Regions from separate parts of the Kushneria marisflavi genome, predicted to be linked through region 2. Evidence: predicted binding sites of a transcription regulator. Region 2 holds the regulator's gene; each other region holds the start of a gene.
The links. Region 2 encodes LexA, which represses DNA repair genes until DNA is damaged. Its sites were predicted from a motif close to TACTGTNTANNTANACAGTA; they were not measured.
Positions count from the first base shown of each region.

Region 1: uvrA (excinuclease ABC subunit UvrA) is a predicted target of LexA. The motif match lies at 4,556-4,575, and genes of this name have one in related genera.
Region 3: recN (DNA repair protein RecN) is a predicted target of LexA. The motif match lies at 4,254-4,273, and genes of this name have one in related genera.

Region 1 covers NZ_CP021358.1:2,546,003-2,551,469, forward strand. The annotation lists gene B9H00_RS11650 (DNA-directed RNA polymerase subunit alpha) at 1-131, shown strand, start outside; gene rplQ (50S ribosomal protein L17) at 172-558, shown strand; gene B9H00_RS11660 (EAL domain-containing protein) at 739-1,443, shown strand; gene uvrA (excinuclease ABC subunit UvrA) at 1,511-4,342, opposite strand; gene ssb (single-stranded DNA-binding protein) at 4,653-5,267, shown strand; gene B9H00_RS11675 (DNA topoisomerase IB) at 5,325-5,467, opposite strand, start outside.
Region 2 covers NZ_CP021358.1:238,699-244,165, reverse strand. The annotation lists gene B9H00_RS01195 (DUF6586 family protein) at 1-116, shown strand, start outside; gene B9H00_RS01190 (hypothetical protein) at 206-451, shown strand; gene B9H00_RS01185 (lipopolysaccharide kinase InaA family protein) at 541-1,242, shown strand; gene lexA (transcriptional repressor LexA) at 1,288-1,932, opposite strand; gene B9H00_RS01175 (TetR/AcrR family transcriptional regulator) at 2,098-2,805, shown strand; gene nagZ (beta-N-acetylhexosaminidase) at 2,802-3,842, shown strand; gene B9H00_RS01165 (mechanosensitive ion channel family protein) at 3,855-5,195, shown strand; gene B9H00_RS01160 (hypoxanthine-guanine phosphoribosyltransferase) at 5,218-5,467, shown strand, end outside.
Region 3 covers NZ_CP021358.1:2,443,213-2,448,679, reverse strand. The annotation lists gene dnaJ (molecular chaperone DnaJ) at 106-1,257, opposite strand; gene dnaK (molecular chaperone DnaK) at 1,345-3,267, opposite strand; gene grpE (nucleotide exchange factor GrpE) at 3,413-4,039, opposite strand; gene recN (DNA repair protein RecN) at 4,322-5,467, shown strand, end outside.

The sequences.
Region 1 (5,467 bases), 1.4 Mb from region 2:
AAACACCCAATCTCGGCAAGAAGTCGTTGAATGAAATCAAGGACGTTCTCGAGGCCCGTAATCTTTCACTTGGCATGCGGCTGGATAATTGGCCGCCGGCGAGTTTGAAAGACGACAAGGCCTCTGCCTGAACGGGTGACTCGCGCCCCAGATTGGTAAGGAATCTTATCCATGCGTCATCGTAAAACCGGTCGTCATCTAAGCCGTAACAGCTCGCATCGTAATGCCATGTTCCAGAACATGTGCATCTCGCTGGTCGAGCATGAAATGATCAAAACCACGCTGCCCAAGGCCAAGGAGCTGCGTCGTTATATTGAGCCGCTGATCACTCTGTCGAAAAATGACAGTGTGGCCAATCGCCGCCTGGCGTTCAGCCGTACCCGCTCCAAGGATACGGTTGGCAAGCTCTTTAACGAGCTGGGTCCGCGCTACAACGCCCGTCCGGGTGGTTATGTTCGCGTTCTCAAGTGCGGTTTCCGTGCTGGCGACAATGCGCCCATGGCGTATGTCGAGCTGGTTGATCGCCCGGTAGCAGCAGAAGCCAGCGGCGAAGAATAAACCGCTCTTCCTGCTATCGTCAGAAAAGCCGACCTCCGGGTCGGCTTTTTTTGTCTCTGAAAAAAGGTTTTCTCACCCATACTGACGGTTCAATCAGCCTTTTGAGTACCTGTCGTGGGATGTCATTTCATCAACGGGGAATGTGAGAACTGCCAAAGCGATCTGCCTTTCTCTTTCACCATGGCTTTTCAGCCTATCGTGGATCTGGAAAACGGCGGCATTTTTGCGCATGAAGCTTTAGTGCGTGGTGTCAATGGAGAGTCTGCCTGGTCGGTTTTGTCACAGGTCACCCCCAAGGATCTTTATGCCTTTGATCAGGCCTGTCGGGTGCGGGCGATCGAGATGGCCAGCCAGCTTGGCATGACCACAAGGCTGTCAATCAATTTTCTGCCTAATGCCGTTTACGAGCCGCGCGCCTGCATACGTGCGACTCTGAAAGTGGCCGAGCGGGTAGGGTGGTCCCTCAATAACCTGATTTTCGAGATAACCGAAAACGAGCATGTGACCGACCGGGATCATCTGCGTCACATCGTTGAGGAATATCACGAGATGGGATTTAGCGTGGCGCTGGATGACTTTGGGACCGGCCATGCCAATCTCGATCTTCTGACGGTTTTATCCCCGAGTCATCTGAAGCTCGATCGGATTTTGATCAGCAATATTGGCCAGGATGTGCGGCGTCAAAACCTGATGGGCCATATCTGTTCGATGGCACAGACTCTCGGGATAGGGCTGGTGGCTGAAGGCGTCGAAACGCTGGAAGAGGCGCGCTGGCTCTACCAGAAGGGTATCACGCGTCATCAGGGCTATTACTATGCAAGGCCCGCCTTTCAGGCCCTGCCCGACATTGATCCGGATTGTCTCAGCGCTGTCACTGCCGCATAAAAGGGCCGGAAGCACGATGGCTTCCGGCCGTGTCCTCCCCGGCTTGTAGAGAGCTACTTCTCAAGAGTTAGTAGCCGCGCGCCAGCAGCGGTTTCAAAAAGCGTCCTGTATGCGAAACGTCCTGCTCGCTGATCTCTTCGGGAGTGCCTTCGGCGATGATGTGTCCGCCTCCGGAACCGCCCTCGGGGCCCAGATCAACGACCCAGTCGGCTGTTTTGATGACATCAAGATTGTGTTCAATGACCACGACCGAATTACCCTGGTCGCGCAGTCGGTGAAGAACGCCCAGCAGCTGTCTGATGTCCTCGAAATGAAGTCCCGTAGTAGGCTCATCGAGTATATAAAGCGTCTTGCCGGTATCACGCTTGGCCAGCTCGCGTGCCAGCTTGACGCGCTGCGCCTCCCCGCCCGAGAGCGTAATCGCACTTTGCCCAAGCTTGATATAGGACAGTCCGACATCCATCAGGGTCTGCAGGCGACGGGCGATGGCGGGCACCGGAGAGAAAAATTCCACGGCCTCCTCGATCGTCATCTCCAGCACATCGTGGATGCTTTGACCCTTGTAGAGCACGTCCAGGGTTTCCCGGTTATATCGGCGGCCGCCACAGACGTCACAGGGTACATAAATGTCCGGCAGGAAGTGCATCTCCACCTTGATCATGCCTTCACCCTGGCACGCTTCACAGCGCCCGCCCTTGACGTTGAACGAGAAACGCCCCGGCTTGTACCCGCGCGAGCGGGCCTCGGGCGTGCCGGCAAACAATTCGCGGATGGGCGTAAAGATCCCGGTATAGGTAGCAGGATTGGAGCGAGGTGTTCGTCCAATGGGGCTCTGATCGATATCGATGACCTTGTCGAGCTGATCAAGACCCTCGATGGCCTTGTGCGCAGAGGGCGTCAGTGTTGTGGCCTTGTTGAGCTCCCGGGCAGCCACTGGCATCAGGGTGGCATTGATCAGGGTGGACTTGCCGGAGCCCGACACACCCGTTACGCAGACAAAAAGCCCCAGCGGCAGTGCCAGATCCACATCGTCCAGATTATTGCCGCAGGCTCCGGTCAGGTGCAGCATCTTCTCCGGATTGATCGGCGTGCGCGGCGAGGGGATTTCGATGCGCCGAGTGCCTGACAGATACTGGCCGGTCAGCGAGTGCTGACTGGCCTCGATTTCATCCGGCGTGCCCTGAGCGATAATCTGGCCGCCGTGGACCCCGGCGCCAGGGCCAATATCGAGTACATGGTCGGCAGAGCGGATGGCATCTTCATCGTGTTCAACCACGATGACCGTATTGCCCAGGTCGCGAAGACGGGTCAGGGTCTGCAGGAGACGATCGTTATCCCGCTGGTGAAGGCCAATGGAGGGTTCGTCAAGAATGTACATGACCCCTACCAGTCCGGCTCCGATCTGACTGGCCAGTCGAATGCGCTGAGCCTCACCGCCCGACAGGGTATCGGCGCTGCGCTCCAGCGTCAGATAGTCGAGACCGACGTTGACCAGAAATTCGAGACGGCTGGTGATCTCGTACAGAATTCGTGAGGCAATTTCTCCGCGGCGACCGGGAAGGTCCATGGTGCCAAAAAAGGTTCGAGCCTCTCCGATCGGTTTGGTCACGACCGACGGTAGTGAGTGGTCATCGACAAAAACATGACGCGCTTCGCGGCGTAAGCGGCTGCCATGACAGGTCGGGCAGGGGCGTACGGCCAGATGGCGCGATAGATCATCACGGACCATGCTTGAATCGGTTTCCCGATATCGGCGTTCCATATTGGGCAGCACGCCTTCAAAGGCATGCTCGCGTGAGACCTTCTTGCCACGGTCATTGACGTAGGAAAACGAAATGGATTCGCGACCGCTTCCATGCAGAACGACATCGCGAACGCGCTGCGGCAACTGCTTCCAGGGCGTTTCCAGCTCGAACCTGTAGTGCGCCGCCACGGCTTCCAGCTGGTTGAAATAGTAGATGCTGCGTCTGTCCCATCCCTTGATGACGCCTTCAGACAGGGAGAGTTCGTCCTGACGGATAAGCTTGTCGGGATCGAAGAACCGATGCACCCCCAGCCCGTCGCAGCTCGGGCAGGCGCCAGCAGGATTGTTGAAAGAGAACATGCGCGGCTCGAGTTCGGCGATCGAGTAGCCACAGATGGGACAGGCAAAGCGCGATGAAAAAATCATGTCTTCGCGGTCGTCGTCCATGAAATGCAGCACAGCGGCACCATCGGCAAGCCCCAGCGCGGTTTCGAAGGACTCTGCCAGACGTTGTTCGATGTCCTCGCGGATCTTCAGGCGGTCCACCACGACACTGATGTCGTGCTTCTTGTTCTTGTCCAGCGTCGGCAGCTCATCGAATTCATACGTCTGACCATCGATCTGGACACGCACGAAACCCTGGGTACGCAGTTCGGTTAACGCCTGCTGATGCTCGCCCTTGCGGCCCTTGATAATGGGGGCCAGCAGCATGACACGGGTGCCTTCTTCCAGCGCCAGCGTCTGATCGACCATCTGTGAGACGGTCTGCGCCTCGAGATCGAGTTCATGATCGGGGCAGCGCGGCGTCCCTGCCCGGGCATAGAGCAGGCGCAGGTAGTCGTATATTTCGGTGATGGTACCAACGGTCGAGCGCGGATTGTGCGATGTGGATTTCTGTTCGATGGAAATGGCCGGTGACAGCCCCTCGATGTGGTCAACATCGGGCTTTTCCATCATCGAGAGGAACTGGCGTGCATAGGTCGACAGCGATTCGACATAGCGACGCTGCCCTTCTGCATACAGGGTGTCAAAGGCCAGAGAAGACTTGCCTGATCCGGAGAGCCCGGTAATGACAATCAGTTTGTCACGGGGCAGCTCGACATCAATGTTCTTCAGGTTGTGGGTGCGGGCCCCACTCACCGAAATACGATCCATACCTACCTCATCGCCGGCGTCGGAAAGACACTATAGAAGGAGTTGAAAGCGAGGCGCAAAATGCAGTGCACAGCGTTTTCCATGTGGTGCCCAGCCCGGTAAAATAGGGGCTGCACGCCACAAAGGGCAGGTGCCTGTCAGGGCACATGAAAAGTCGCCGCGCAAAGTGGCGCTTTTGTCCGTTCGGGGATATGCGTGGCAAGGCCTGCATTGCAGTGAATATCCATACAGTTATTATAGACGATCATGTCAAGGCAATGGCCTTGTCAGTTCATTCGTTTAAACATGCCAGCCGGCACTGGAGAGAAACATGGCCCGTGGGGTGAACAAGGTCATACTGATCGGTAATCTGGGTCAGGACCCGGAAGTACGTTTTCTGCCCTCCGGCAGTCCTGTCTGCAATCTGCGTCTGGCAACCACCGATACCTGGACCGATCGCCAGAGCGGTCAGCGTCAGGAGCGCACCGAGTGGCACAGCGTTGTGATGTTCAACAAGCTGGCCGAAATTGCGCAGCAGTATGTCAAAAAGGGGTCGCGGCTTTACATCGAAGGGCGTCTTCAGACCCGCAAGTGGCAGGGCCAGGATGGTCAGGATCGTTATTCAACCGAGATCGTGGCCAACGACATGCAGATGCTGGATAGCCGCAGCGGTGCTCAGGGCGGTGACTTCGGTGGTCAGGGTGGCGGTGGCTATGGCCAGCAGGGCGGTTACGACCAGCAGGGCGGCGGCGCCCGCCAGAACAGCCCCGCGGGTGGTCAGAATCAGGGTGGCTACGGGCAGGGCCAGAACAACTATGGTCAAGGTCCTCAGCAGGGCAGTCAGGGTAACCAGCAGGGTGGTGGCCCGGGCAACCAGCAGGGTCAGGGTAGTGGCGCCCCCAACCCTGGCAGCTTCGATGATTTCGACGACGAAATTCCGTTCTAGTTATCAGCTGTTGCCAAGCGTTGCTAAGACCCGCCCTCGGCGGGTCTTTTCATGAGGTCAGCGTTTTCTTTTCAGACGGGCCTGAAGAAGCTTCAGGATGGCCCGCTCTTCAGGGCCTGTCAGATCATCCTGATCAAGGGCATCCTCGATCTGCTCCAGAAAATGTCTTAGCAAGCGACCGTCAAGATAGTTTTCGATGA
Region 2 (5,467 bases):
ATGACAATATGATCGCGTCCAGCCAGAGCGCACCCCTTTCCCGGGAACTGGCAAAGTGCCTTGATGATTTTCGAGCTCTGCTTCCCCGGCTTCGTGAAACCAGTTATGAGTGGTAATGACTTGTCCTTGATAAACGTGACATCGTACGCAGGTGTCCTTAATATTGCGTTAATGTTGTTCGCTGATCGGATCAGTGAGGTGGCGCATGACTGAAGCGGCCGTATTTGAAATTGTCGAGCTTGAAGACGGCCAGTTTGTGCTGCGAGCCGCTGATAGTGATGATAAAAACGAACCCCTGGCCAGCATCCGCTTTTCATCGCAAACGCTGGAGCTGCTGCGCCACCATCGCTTTGATGTCGCTCGTGAGATGCTGGACCATTTAATCTCCCGCTCTGTACTGGCAGATGACGATGACGCCATTGATGCTCCCGAGCCTGCCGCCATCCATTGATCCGTTTTCCTTGACCGGGCCGATACCTGTCCACGGACAGGTATCGGCGTTTCAGGCGATTGTGTCTGAAAAAATGGAATAAATTCCTTATGTCAGAGACCCCAAAGGGTGATTTTGACTTCTGGTGGCAGGCACCGGGAGAATGGGTAGAGCCCCCCAATCAGCGCAAGGGCGGCCTTAGCGGCGTGCGGTTCGTCAGGCCACATCCGCAGGGGCCTGCCTTTTACGTCAAGATTCAGCAGGGCCATCTCTTTCATAGCCTTCGTTATCCGCTGGGTCGCCCCACCACCGTGCGTGAATGGCAGGGACTCAAGCGATGTCAAAAGCTTGGAGTGAATGCGCCGCCACCGGTCTTTTTCAGAGCACGCAAGGAAGATGGCGGGTGGCAGGCGGTCATGGTGACGCAGGCGCTCCTCGGTTATGAAAGCCTACAGGCGATGCTTTCTGCGGACCGCCATTCTCTCGAGCAACGCAGTACCATCTTTAATGCTCTGGCGGACAATCTGATCAGGCTGCATCAAAGTGGCTATAAACATGGCCATCTCTATCCCAAGGAAGTGCTGGTGCGCCTTGGTGAAGAGGGCGTGGCAGCCACTGCGCTTGTCGATCTGGAGAAGTGTCAGCGTCGGCCATCGGCGCGCCTGGCGGCAATGCGGGATCTAACCCGTCTTTTTGGCGATGCTCGGCCGATGGGAATGCGCGATGAGGAGTGCCACCTGATGATGGACGTCTATCAGCGTGTGGGTATTTCGCTGGACAGGGAACGGCTCATGTTGCCGAGGATACGTTAGGTGTGGTGTGCCCGCAGGCACACCTGACGCTTTAAAGGGGCAGGCTTAAAGGCTGTTGCCGTCGCCACCCCGAATGACCCCAACGCCTACGCCCTCTATATCCAGGCTCTGACTTGTCAGGTCGATCATGATGGGCTCGAAATCAGGATTTTCGGCAATCAGACTGACGATGCTGCCCTGACGCTTGAAGCGTTTGACCGTCACATCATCTCCCAGTCGTGCCACGACAATCTGTCCATCGCGGGCATCATGGGTGCGATGCACCGCCAGCAGATCACCATCAAGAATACCAGCGTCGCGCATGGAAAGACCGCGGACACGCAGCAGATAGTCGGCGCCCGGATTAAAAAAATCGGCTGGCATCGGGCAGTAACGTGAAATGTGCTCGGCGGCAAGAATCGGGCTGCCGGCAGCGACTTCCCCGATGACCGGTAGACCGGCGTTGATGCTTTCCTGCTCCTGTGCGGCCTGTTCATGAGCGGTGATACGGATGCCGCGTGAGGTACCCGGAATCATCTCAATGACGCCCTTCTTGCGCAGGGCACGCAGATGTTCTTCGGCAGCATTGGGCGAGCGAAAGCCCAATGCGCCGGCAATTTCGGCACGCGTGGGGGGGTAGCCGAGTTCACTGATGGTTCTGGCAATGAAATCGAATACGGCCTGTTGGCGTGCGGTCAACGGTCGTGTCATGGGCGATGGCCATTGTTGATGTATACAGTATGTGATTGTATCCAGTCATCAGATCAATGCAAGCGCTTCGATACGGTCTCAAGTGCAGGTGAATGCGTGCATTGGTGATACCATCACGCACTGGCCCGTAAGTTTTATTTTCATGAAAGAGAACTGATATTTTCCATGGTGCCATCCGATACCGTGACCCGAATCCTTGATGCGGCCGAAGTACTGTTTGCCGAGCACGGCTTTTCCGAGACGTCGCTTCGTCGGATTACGGGTCGAGCCGAGGTCAACCTGGCGGCTGTCAATTACCACTTTGGCTCCAAACAGGCGCTGATACAGGCCGTGTTCTTCCGCTATCTCGATCCTTTCAGCGCGGATCTGCATCAGCGTCTGGATGCGCTTGAGGCAGACGAGACAGGCGCCTGCGATCTTGAAGGGCTGCTCGATACGCTGTTTACCAGCGTGCTGGAGATGCCCTCTGAAGGCCATGATTTAAGAACCTTCATGAAGCTTCTGGGACTGGCCTACTCACAGGCGCAGCGCCATCTGCGTGACGAGCTTCGAAACCGCTATGGCGACATCTTTTCGCGCTTTTTGAAGCTTCTCAGGAGGGCCACTCGCGAGCTGGCCGACGATGAGCGCTTCTGGCGCCTGCATTTCATGCTGGGGTCGGTCATTTTTACACTTTCCGGTCTCAACACGCTGCGCGATATCGCCGAGCATGACTATCACCAGCGCATCACGATTCGGGAGCTGGCCCAGCGTCTGAAACCGGTCGCCCTGAATGCGCTGCGTGCCCCAGTGACGGAGGTTGCCTCAAATGCCATGACGGCTCAGCACGCCGATCAGGTGACCTGCTATCCCAGAACAGGAACACATTCATGACGAATTCCCGGTCTGCAGCCCCGGTTGGGCCGCTCATGTGCGACGTTCAAGGCACATGTCTGAGCGATGACGAGCGAGGCTGGCTGGCTCACCACAGCGTGGGCGGCATTATCCTTTTTGCGCGCAACGTCGAGTCACCCGAGCAGATGCGAAAGCTGTGTGACGACATCCGGCGTGCTCGTCCCAATATTCTGATCGGCATTGATCAGGAGGGAGGGCGTGTTCAGCGTCTTCGCAACGGTGTGACCAGCCTGCCTCCCATGGCATGTCTGGGACAGTACTACCTCGATGCACCTGCTGAAGCGCTTGAGCTGGCGCGCGACACCGGCTGGCTGCTGGCGATGGAAATGGCCGCCTGCGGCGTCGATTTCTCCTTTGCGCCAGTGCTTGACCTTGATGATGCCCGCTGCCCGGCCATCGGCAATCGTGCCTTCTCTGATGATCCGCAGCATGTGACTGCTTTGGCGGGCGCCTTTATCGAGGGGTTGGCCGATGCCGGGATGGCCAGTGTGGGCAAGCACTTCCCGGGGCATGGCGGCGTCACGCTCGATTCACACCTTGTCATGCCGGAAGACACACGCACGCTCGAGGCGCTCGAATCCCGTGACCTGATTCCCTTTCGAGCGCTGTCTGACCGACTGAACGGGATCATGCCGGCTCATATACGTTTTACCCGAATCGATGACCGCCCGGCCGGATTTTCGCGGCGCTGGCTGGAATATCTGCGCCAGGACATCGGTTTTGAGGGTGTGATCGTTTCTGATGATCTTTCCATGGAAGGGGCTGCCATGGCCGGTGGCCCAGGAGAAAGGGTCATGGCGGCGCTGGAGGCCGGATGTGATCTTGTCCTTCTGTGTAATGACCCGGAAGGGGCGGCAGAAGCCCGTCAGACGCTGCATTCATCCATGAAGAAACCGTTAACACAGTGCCGTCTGGAGCGACTACGCTTTGCCGGTGGCGTCGTTGATCTTGCAACGCTGAAGGAGCAGCCGCGCTGGCACCGTACCAGGGAGCGGCTGGCGAATCTCCCTACCTGAAGAGAGAATACAATGGCGCAGCAATCAGGCAGTGGTGGCTCATCATCGGGCGGTTCCCAGTCCGGCGGGTCGGAAGCCACCCATTACTGGCAGCAGTTGCTCGACAGTACACGGGAGTGGTCCACGGGCTATTTTGGTCTGCCCGGCTGGGTACTGATGATCATTCTTGTCGTGCTGCTGGTACTGCTGTTTGATCTGATCTGCGCCTTCTTGTTGGGTCGACTTGAGCGGCGTCTGAACAAGAGCCCGAGACGTTGGGATGACGCGCTGGTGCATGCGCTTCGCGGGCCGCTGCGATTGTGGTTATGGCTCGGAGGGCTGTGCGCCATACTCACCCTGGGGGCTCAGGGGTTCGATATCTCCGGTGTCACTTTTTATGCCAGTCTCTTTTTCGGGCTCTCGACGCTGGCCATCATATTCTGGGTCGAGGTGCGTCTGATGCAGCGTCTCGAACAGCGACTGGTATTTCCACCGGCCCACTCCAGGGCAAAACCGGTAGATCAAACCTCTGCTTCGGCAATCACCAAGATTACGGGTGCGCTGACCCTGATCCTGGTGCTGTTAATGGGCCTTCAGATGCTCGGAGTGTCGGTATCGAGTCTTCTGGCGGTAGGCGGCGCTGGCGGGATTCTGATCGGTTTTGCTGCCCGCGATGTCATGGCCAACTTCTTTGGCGGCATGGTCGTTCATCTGGACAAGCCCTTTCAGGTCGGGCACTGGATACGTTCGCCCGACCGCGAGATCGAAGGCGTCGTTGAAGACATCGGCTGGCGTCTGACCCGTATTCGTACCTTCGCCGGGCCGCCCATTTACGTTCCCAACGCCGCATTCAGCCGGATTACCATTGAGACGCCTTCGCGCATGGAGGCCCGTCTTCTGTGGGAAAACGTCGGTATTCGCTATCAGGATGCAGGGGCCATCGAGTCGATTACCACCGACATACGCGAGATGCTCGATCAGGACGAAGAGATCAACAGCGATGAGATGATCACGGTGACCTTCAGCCAGTATGGTGACTATTCGCTGAATCTTATGATTTATGCCTTGAGCAATGTGGTCGACTGGCAGGGCTATAACGAAATCCGACAGCGCATCCTTCTCAAGGTGCGCGACATCATTCATCAGCATGGTGCTGAACTGGCATTGCCCGCCTCCCGGATCTATGTGCCTGACGAGATACGTCTAAGCAATGGGTCAAAGCAGGATGACCTTGAGTCCGAGGGGGATTCCCGGCAGGATAGCGACCCTCAAAATTCCCGGTCGGCATCTGCAAGCCGCGTGCGGGAAAAGGACAAGGGGACGCGTGCCCCATTTGATACCGAACAGAACAGTGAGTCAGATGGCGATGCCTGAACACCATGATGGTCACCTCGAGATGGCCCAGTATCACAACGACATGAAGGTCCTAATGGATGAGGCAGATTGCCTGATTGACCTTCCTGCCGTCGAAAGGGCGCTGGATGACATGGCCAGCCGATTGACGACGTCGCTCTCTGACAGCATGCCGGTGTTTTATTGCGTGATGAACGGCGGGCTGATCACGACCGGCCACCTGCTGACCCGTCTGGGCTTCCCTCTGGAAGTGGACTACCTCCATGCCACACGCTATCGCGGTGGCCTGCGCG
Region 3 (5,467 bases), 1.5 Mb from region 2:
GAAAACCTGCCCAAAGCGTAGCTGATACCGTTCCGGGACGCCTGCCCGCGTACCGACATAAAAAAACCCTGCCAACGGACAGGGTTTTGAGATCGACTCGAGCGCTTAGGGGCGCATGTCATCGAAAAACTTTTTCACGCCATCAAACCAGCGGCTTTTACGCGGCGAATGGCGCGTATCGGTGCCATCCAGACTTTCCTGGAACTGGCGCAGCAGCTGCTTTTGATCTTCATCAAGGTTGACCGGCGTTTCCAGTACGACCTTGCACATCAGATCACCCGGAGCACCGCCTCGAACCGGCTTGACGCCCTTGCCGCGCAACCTGAAAAGCTTGCCGGTCTGGGTCTCGGGCGGAATGCGCAGCTTGACGCGACCTTCCAGCGTCGGCACTTCGAGCTCGCCGCCCAAAGTAGCATCCACGAAATTGATGGGCACCTCACAATAGAGATCACGCCCGTCACGCTCGAAGATGGCATGCGCCTTGATCGACACCTGTACATACAGATCGCCTGCCGGGCCACCATTAACGCCGGCTTCGCCCTCGCCGTTGAGGCGAATGCGGTCACCGGTATCAACGCCGGGCGGAATCTTGACCGACAGGGTACGCGTTTCCTGAACACGTCCCTCGCCGTTGCACTTGCGGCATGGCGTATCGACGGTCTGTCCCTGGCCATGACAGGTCGGGCAGGGCTGCTGCACGGCAAAGAAGCCCTGCTGCATGCGAACCTGACCCATGCCGTTACAGGTCGAACAGGTGCGCTTGCTGGTGCCGGGCTCGGCGCAGTCACCGTGGCAGCGATCACACTCGACAAGACGCGGCACACGAATATCGACGGTCGTGCCGGCAACGGCTTCTTCCAGGTCGATCTCGAGGTTATAACGCAGATCGCTGCCTCGGGCGGCACCACCGGGGCCACGGCGTCCGCCGCCGCCACCAAAGATATCGCCGAAGACGTCGCCGAAGATGTCGCTGAAGCCGCCCGCGCCACCGGCGCCACCAAAGCCACCGCCACCGAAGCCACCGCCCTGTCCATCAACACCAGCATGACCGAACTGGTCGTAGGCTGCCCGCTTGTCGCTATCGGCCAAGACTTCATAGGCGTCGGAGACCTCGCGGAACTTCTCGGCGGCAGATTCATCGTCGGGATTGCGATCCGGATGATATTTCTGAGCCAGTCGGCGATAGGCCTTCTTGATTTCCTTGTCGTCGGCGCCGCGCTCGACGCCGAGGACCTCATAGTAGTCACGCTTGGACATGGTGTAACGGATCCTCCGAAGTCTGACACCTGCAAAAACAACGCGGGAGCAAGGCCCCCGCGTTGTACAGATCAGGCGTGGAAAGCCTTACTGTTTTTTCTGGTCGTCGTTGACTTCTTCGTAGTCCGCATCGACCACATCATCGCTGCTCTTCTTGGCGCCTTCCGGCTGTTCACCCTGGGCCTGTTCGCCCTGCTCGGCATACATCTTCTGCGCCAGGTTACCGGAAGCTTCTGTCAGGGCATCCAGTTTCGGCTGGATCTGCTCCGGATCGTCGCTCTTGAGCGCTTCTTCCAGTTCGCTGATGGCCGTTTCGATGTTCTGACGATCTTCGTCAGTAGCCTTGTCACCAGACTCTTCAAGCGTCTTGCGCGAGGCATGGATCATGCCATCGGCCTGGTTGCGCAGCTGAACGAGCTCCTCGAACTTCTTGTCTTCGGCCTCGTGCGCCTCGGCGTCCTTGACCATCTGATCGATCTCGTCGTCGGAGAGACCGCCGGAGGACTTGATCACGATCGACTGTTCCTTGCCGGTCGCCTTGTCCTTCGCCGTGATGTTCAGGATACCGTTGGCATCAAGATCAAAGGCGACTTCAATCTGCGGTACGCCACGCGGTGCCGGCGGAATGTCGGCCAGGTCAAAACGACCCAGTGACTTGTTCTGTGCCGCCTGCTTGCGCTCACCCTGCAGGGCATGGATGGTCACTGCCGTCTGATTGTCCTCAGCCGTGGAGAAGGTCTGTGTCTTCTTGGTCGGGATCGTGGTGTTCTTTTCGATCAGCGGCGTCATGACACCCCCCATCGTTTCGATACCCAGCGTCAGCGGCGTGACGTCGAGCAGCAGTACGTCCTTGACGTCACCGCCCAGAACGCCGCCCTGAAGCGCAGCACCCATGGCAACGGCTTCGTCCGGGTTGACGTCCTTGCGTGCTTCCTTGCCAAAGAACTCGGCAACCTTCTGCTGCACCATCGGCATGCGCGTCTGACCGCCAACCAGAATCACGTCCTGAATCTCGCTGTTGGAAAGGCCGGCGTCCTGCATGGCCGTCTTGCACGGACCGAGCGAACGCTGTACCAGATCCTCGACCAGCGATTCGAGCTTGGCGCGAGTAACCTTGACCGCCAGGTGCTTGGGACCGGTCTGGTCTGCCGTGATGTAAGGCAGGTTGACTTCGGTCTGCTGAGCAGAGGAAAGCTCGATCTTGGCTTTCTCGGCCGCTTCCTTCAGACGCTGCATGGCGAGAGAATCGCCAGACAGGTCAATGCCGGAATCGGTCTTGAACTGCTGAACGAGATAGTCGATCAGCTTGAGGTCAAAGTCTTCACCGCCCAGGAAGGTATCCCCGTTGGTGGCAAGCACTTCAAACTGCTTTTCGCCATCAACGTCAGCGACTTCGATGATGGAGATATCGAAGGTACCGCCGCCCAGGTCGTAGACCGCGATGGTACGGTCGCTACCCTTGCTGTCCATGCCATAGGCCAGAGCGGCAGCGGTCGGCTCGTTGATGATGCGCTTGACCTCAAGACCGGCAATACGACCGGCATCCTTGGTGGCCTGACGCTGAGAGTCATTGAAGTAGGCCGGTACGGTGATGACCGCTTCAGTGACTTCTTCACCGAGGTAGTCCTCGGCCGTTTTCTTCATCTTTTTCAGAACTTCAGCGCTAACCTGCGGCGGCGCCATCTTCTTGTCATTGACCTGAACCCAAGCATCGCCGTTGTCAGCTTCAATGATGCTGTAAGGCACCATCTTGATGTCCTTTTGAACAACATCATCCTTGAACTTGCGACCGATCAAACGCTTGACCGCATACAGGGTGTTGTTCGGGTTCGTCACGGCCTGACGCTTGGCGGCCTGGCCGACCAGAGTTTCGCCGTCATCGGTATAGCCGATGATGGAAGGCGTAGTACGCGCGCCTTCAGCGTTTTCAATTACGCGGGTCTTGTCGCCATCGAGCACAGCCACACAGGAGTTGGTTGTGCCAAGGTCGATACCAATAATGCGTCCCATAGTGTCACCTCGAAAAATCTTCTGAACCAAAATTGCTTTCGATGCGCAGCCAACGCTGCGTGGATGTCTGCCTATGTGTGGGCATTACGCTGCTTTTCAAGACCCCACACGTAACGTTACCGACAAATCATCCGAAAAAGGGCCGTCAGGCCTGCTTGCTCACCACCACCATGGCCGGGCGTACCAGACGACCGTTGAGCGTGTACCCCTTTTGCATGACGTCCATGACCGTATTGGGGTCCATGTCCGGATTGGCCACCTGCGTCATGGCTTCATGGTATTGGGGGTCAAAGGGCTCACCGTGCGGATCGAGCTGCTCGACGCCAAACTTGCCCAGCACATCGAGCTGCATCCTGAGCGTCATCGACACGCCTTCGCGATGCGTTTCACTGACATCTTCGCTCATGCTTTCAAGGCCCTTTTCAAGGCTATCCACGACCGGCAGCAGTTCCTTGACGAACTTCTCGAGCGCAAACTTCTTCGCCTTTTCGGCATCCTGCTCGGCACGACGGCGCACATTCTGGGCTTCAGCCGCAGCCCGAATTTGCTGGTCCTTTGCCTGCGCCAGTTCCTGCTCGAGCTCGGCTACCCGGCCGGCCAGAACGTCTGCTTCCTGTTCACTCTGGCTCAGGACGGCATCGTCATCTGACGCCAGCTCGCCTTCGATATCCTCAAGGGTATCCGTATTGTCGGGCTCAAGCGGCTGCGGTTCGGCTTCACGCTCGGCACGCTCGAGTTCTTCATCCCTTGGATCATGCGGCTTGTTGGTCATACCCCACTCCTGACTCGCTGTGTCTACTGTTGGATCATGGCGCTCATCCTGCGCGTGTACCGGCTGTCAGTGCGTCATCCCGTAGAGCGACATTGATGCTGAAAACTGTTTATCCAGATGGGGCATACCGAGGACGATCTCAAGGCGTAATGACGATGAAATTACCAATTCAGGGTATTGAAGCCTGTTTATAGCCGCTGTATAAAAACACACTCACTGTATATAAAGTCAGTTTCTATCCACTAAGCCCAGTCATCTGCGACAACGCACACGGGAGTGGCCATGCTGTCTCAGCTATCCATCAGTAATTACGCCATCGTCGAGCATCTGGAACTGGATTTTCGGGATGGCATGACGGCCATCACCGGTGAAACCGGTGCCGGCAAGTCCATTCTTCTGGATGCCCTGTCGCTTTGCCTGGGTGAAAGAGCCGATGCCGGCAGCGTGCGCCACGGTGCACCCCGTGCCGATCTGGCCGCGCGTTTTGATATCGAAGGACTGCCGGAAGCGCGTACCTGGCTGGCCGAAAGGGACCTGGACGAGTCGGAATGCCTGTTGCGCCGCTCAGTCACTGCCAATGGGCGTTCGAAGGCTTGGATCAACGGTGTACCGGCCACGCTTGCCGACCTCAAGGCCCTTAGCGAGCACCTGATCGATATCCATGGCCAGCATGCTCATCAGACCCTGATGCGCGAAGAGACACATCTGCGTCTGCTGGATGACTTTGCCGGCCACAGCGAGCATGTTGAGCAGCTCACACAGATCTATCGCCAGTGGCAACAGGCCAGTCGACGCTTGAAAGCCGCCCGGGAAAGTGGTGACGAACAGCAGGCACGCTGTCAGCTGCTGCGCTATCAGGTTGAAGAACTCGATGCATTGTCCCTGGGCGAAGAAGAGCTTTCAGTGTTGGAAGAAGAGCAGACCCGCCTGGCCAATGCTGAGGAGCTCATCACTCAGGCACAGTTTGCCGCCGACTGCTGCGACGATGATGAAAGTGGCGCCCTGTCCCGACTGGCGCAGGCCCGACAGCGTCTGGAGCAGCTGCCCGGCAGCGACAATGGCGCCTTGGCCAACATTCTGGGGATGCTTGGTGATGCCTGTATCCAGTTACAGGAGGCAGGGTATGAACTGCATCGCTACGTCAATGCTACCGAGCTTGATCCGGATCGTCTGATGACGGTCGAGTCGCGCCTGGCCGAGATTCATCGCATTGCCCGTAAGCATCACGTCATGCCCGAGGAAGTACCGGCACTGCATCAGCGCCTGCAGGCAGAACTCTCCGGGCTTCAGGATGGCGGGGAAGACATGGATACCCTGGTAGAAGCTACTGAAGCGGCGCGCAATGCCTGGCGCGAACTGGCCCGTCAGATTTCCGAGCAGCGCACCGAAGCAGCTCGCCGCATGAGTGCAGAAGTAAAATCGCAGCTG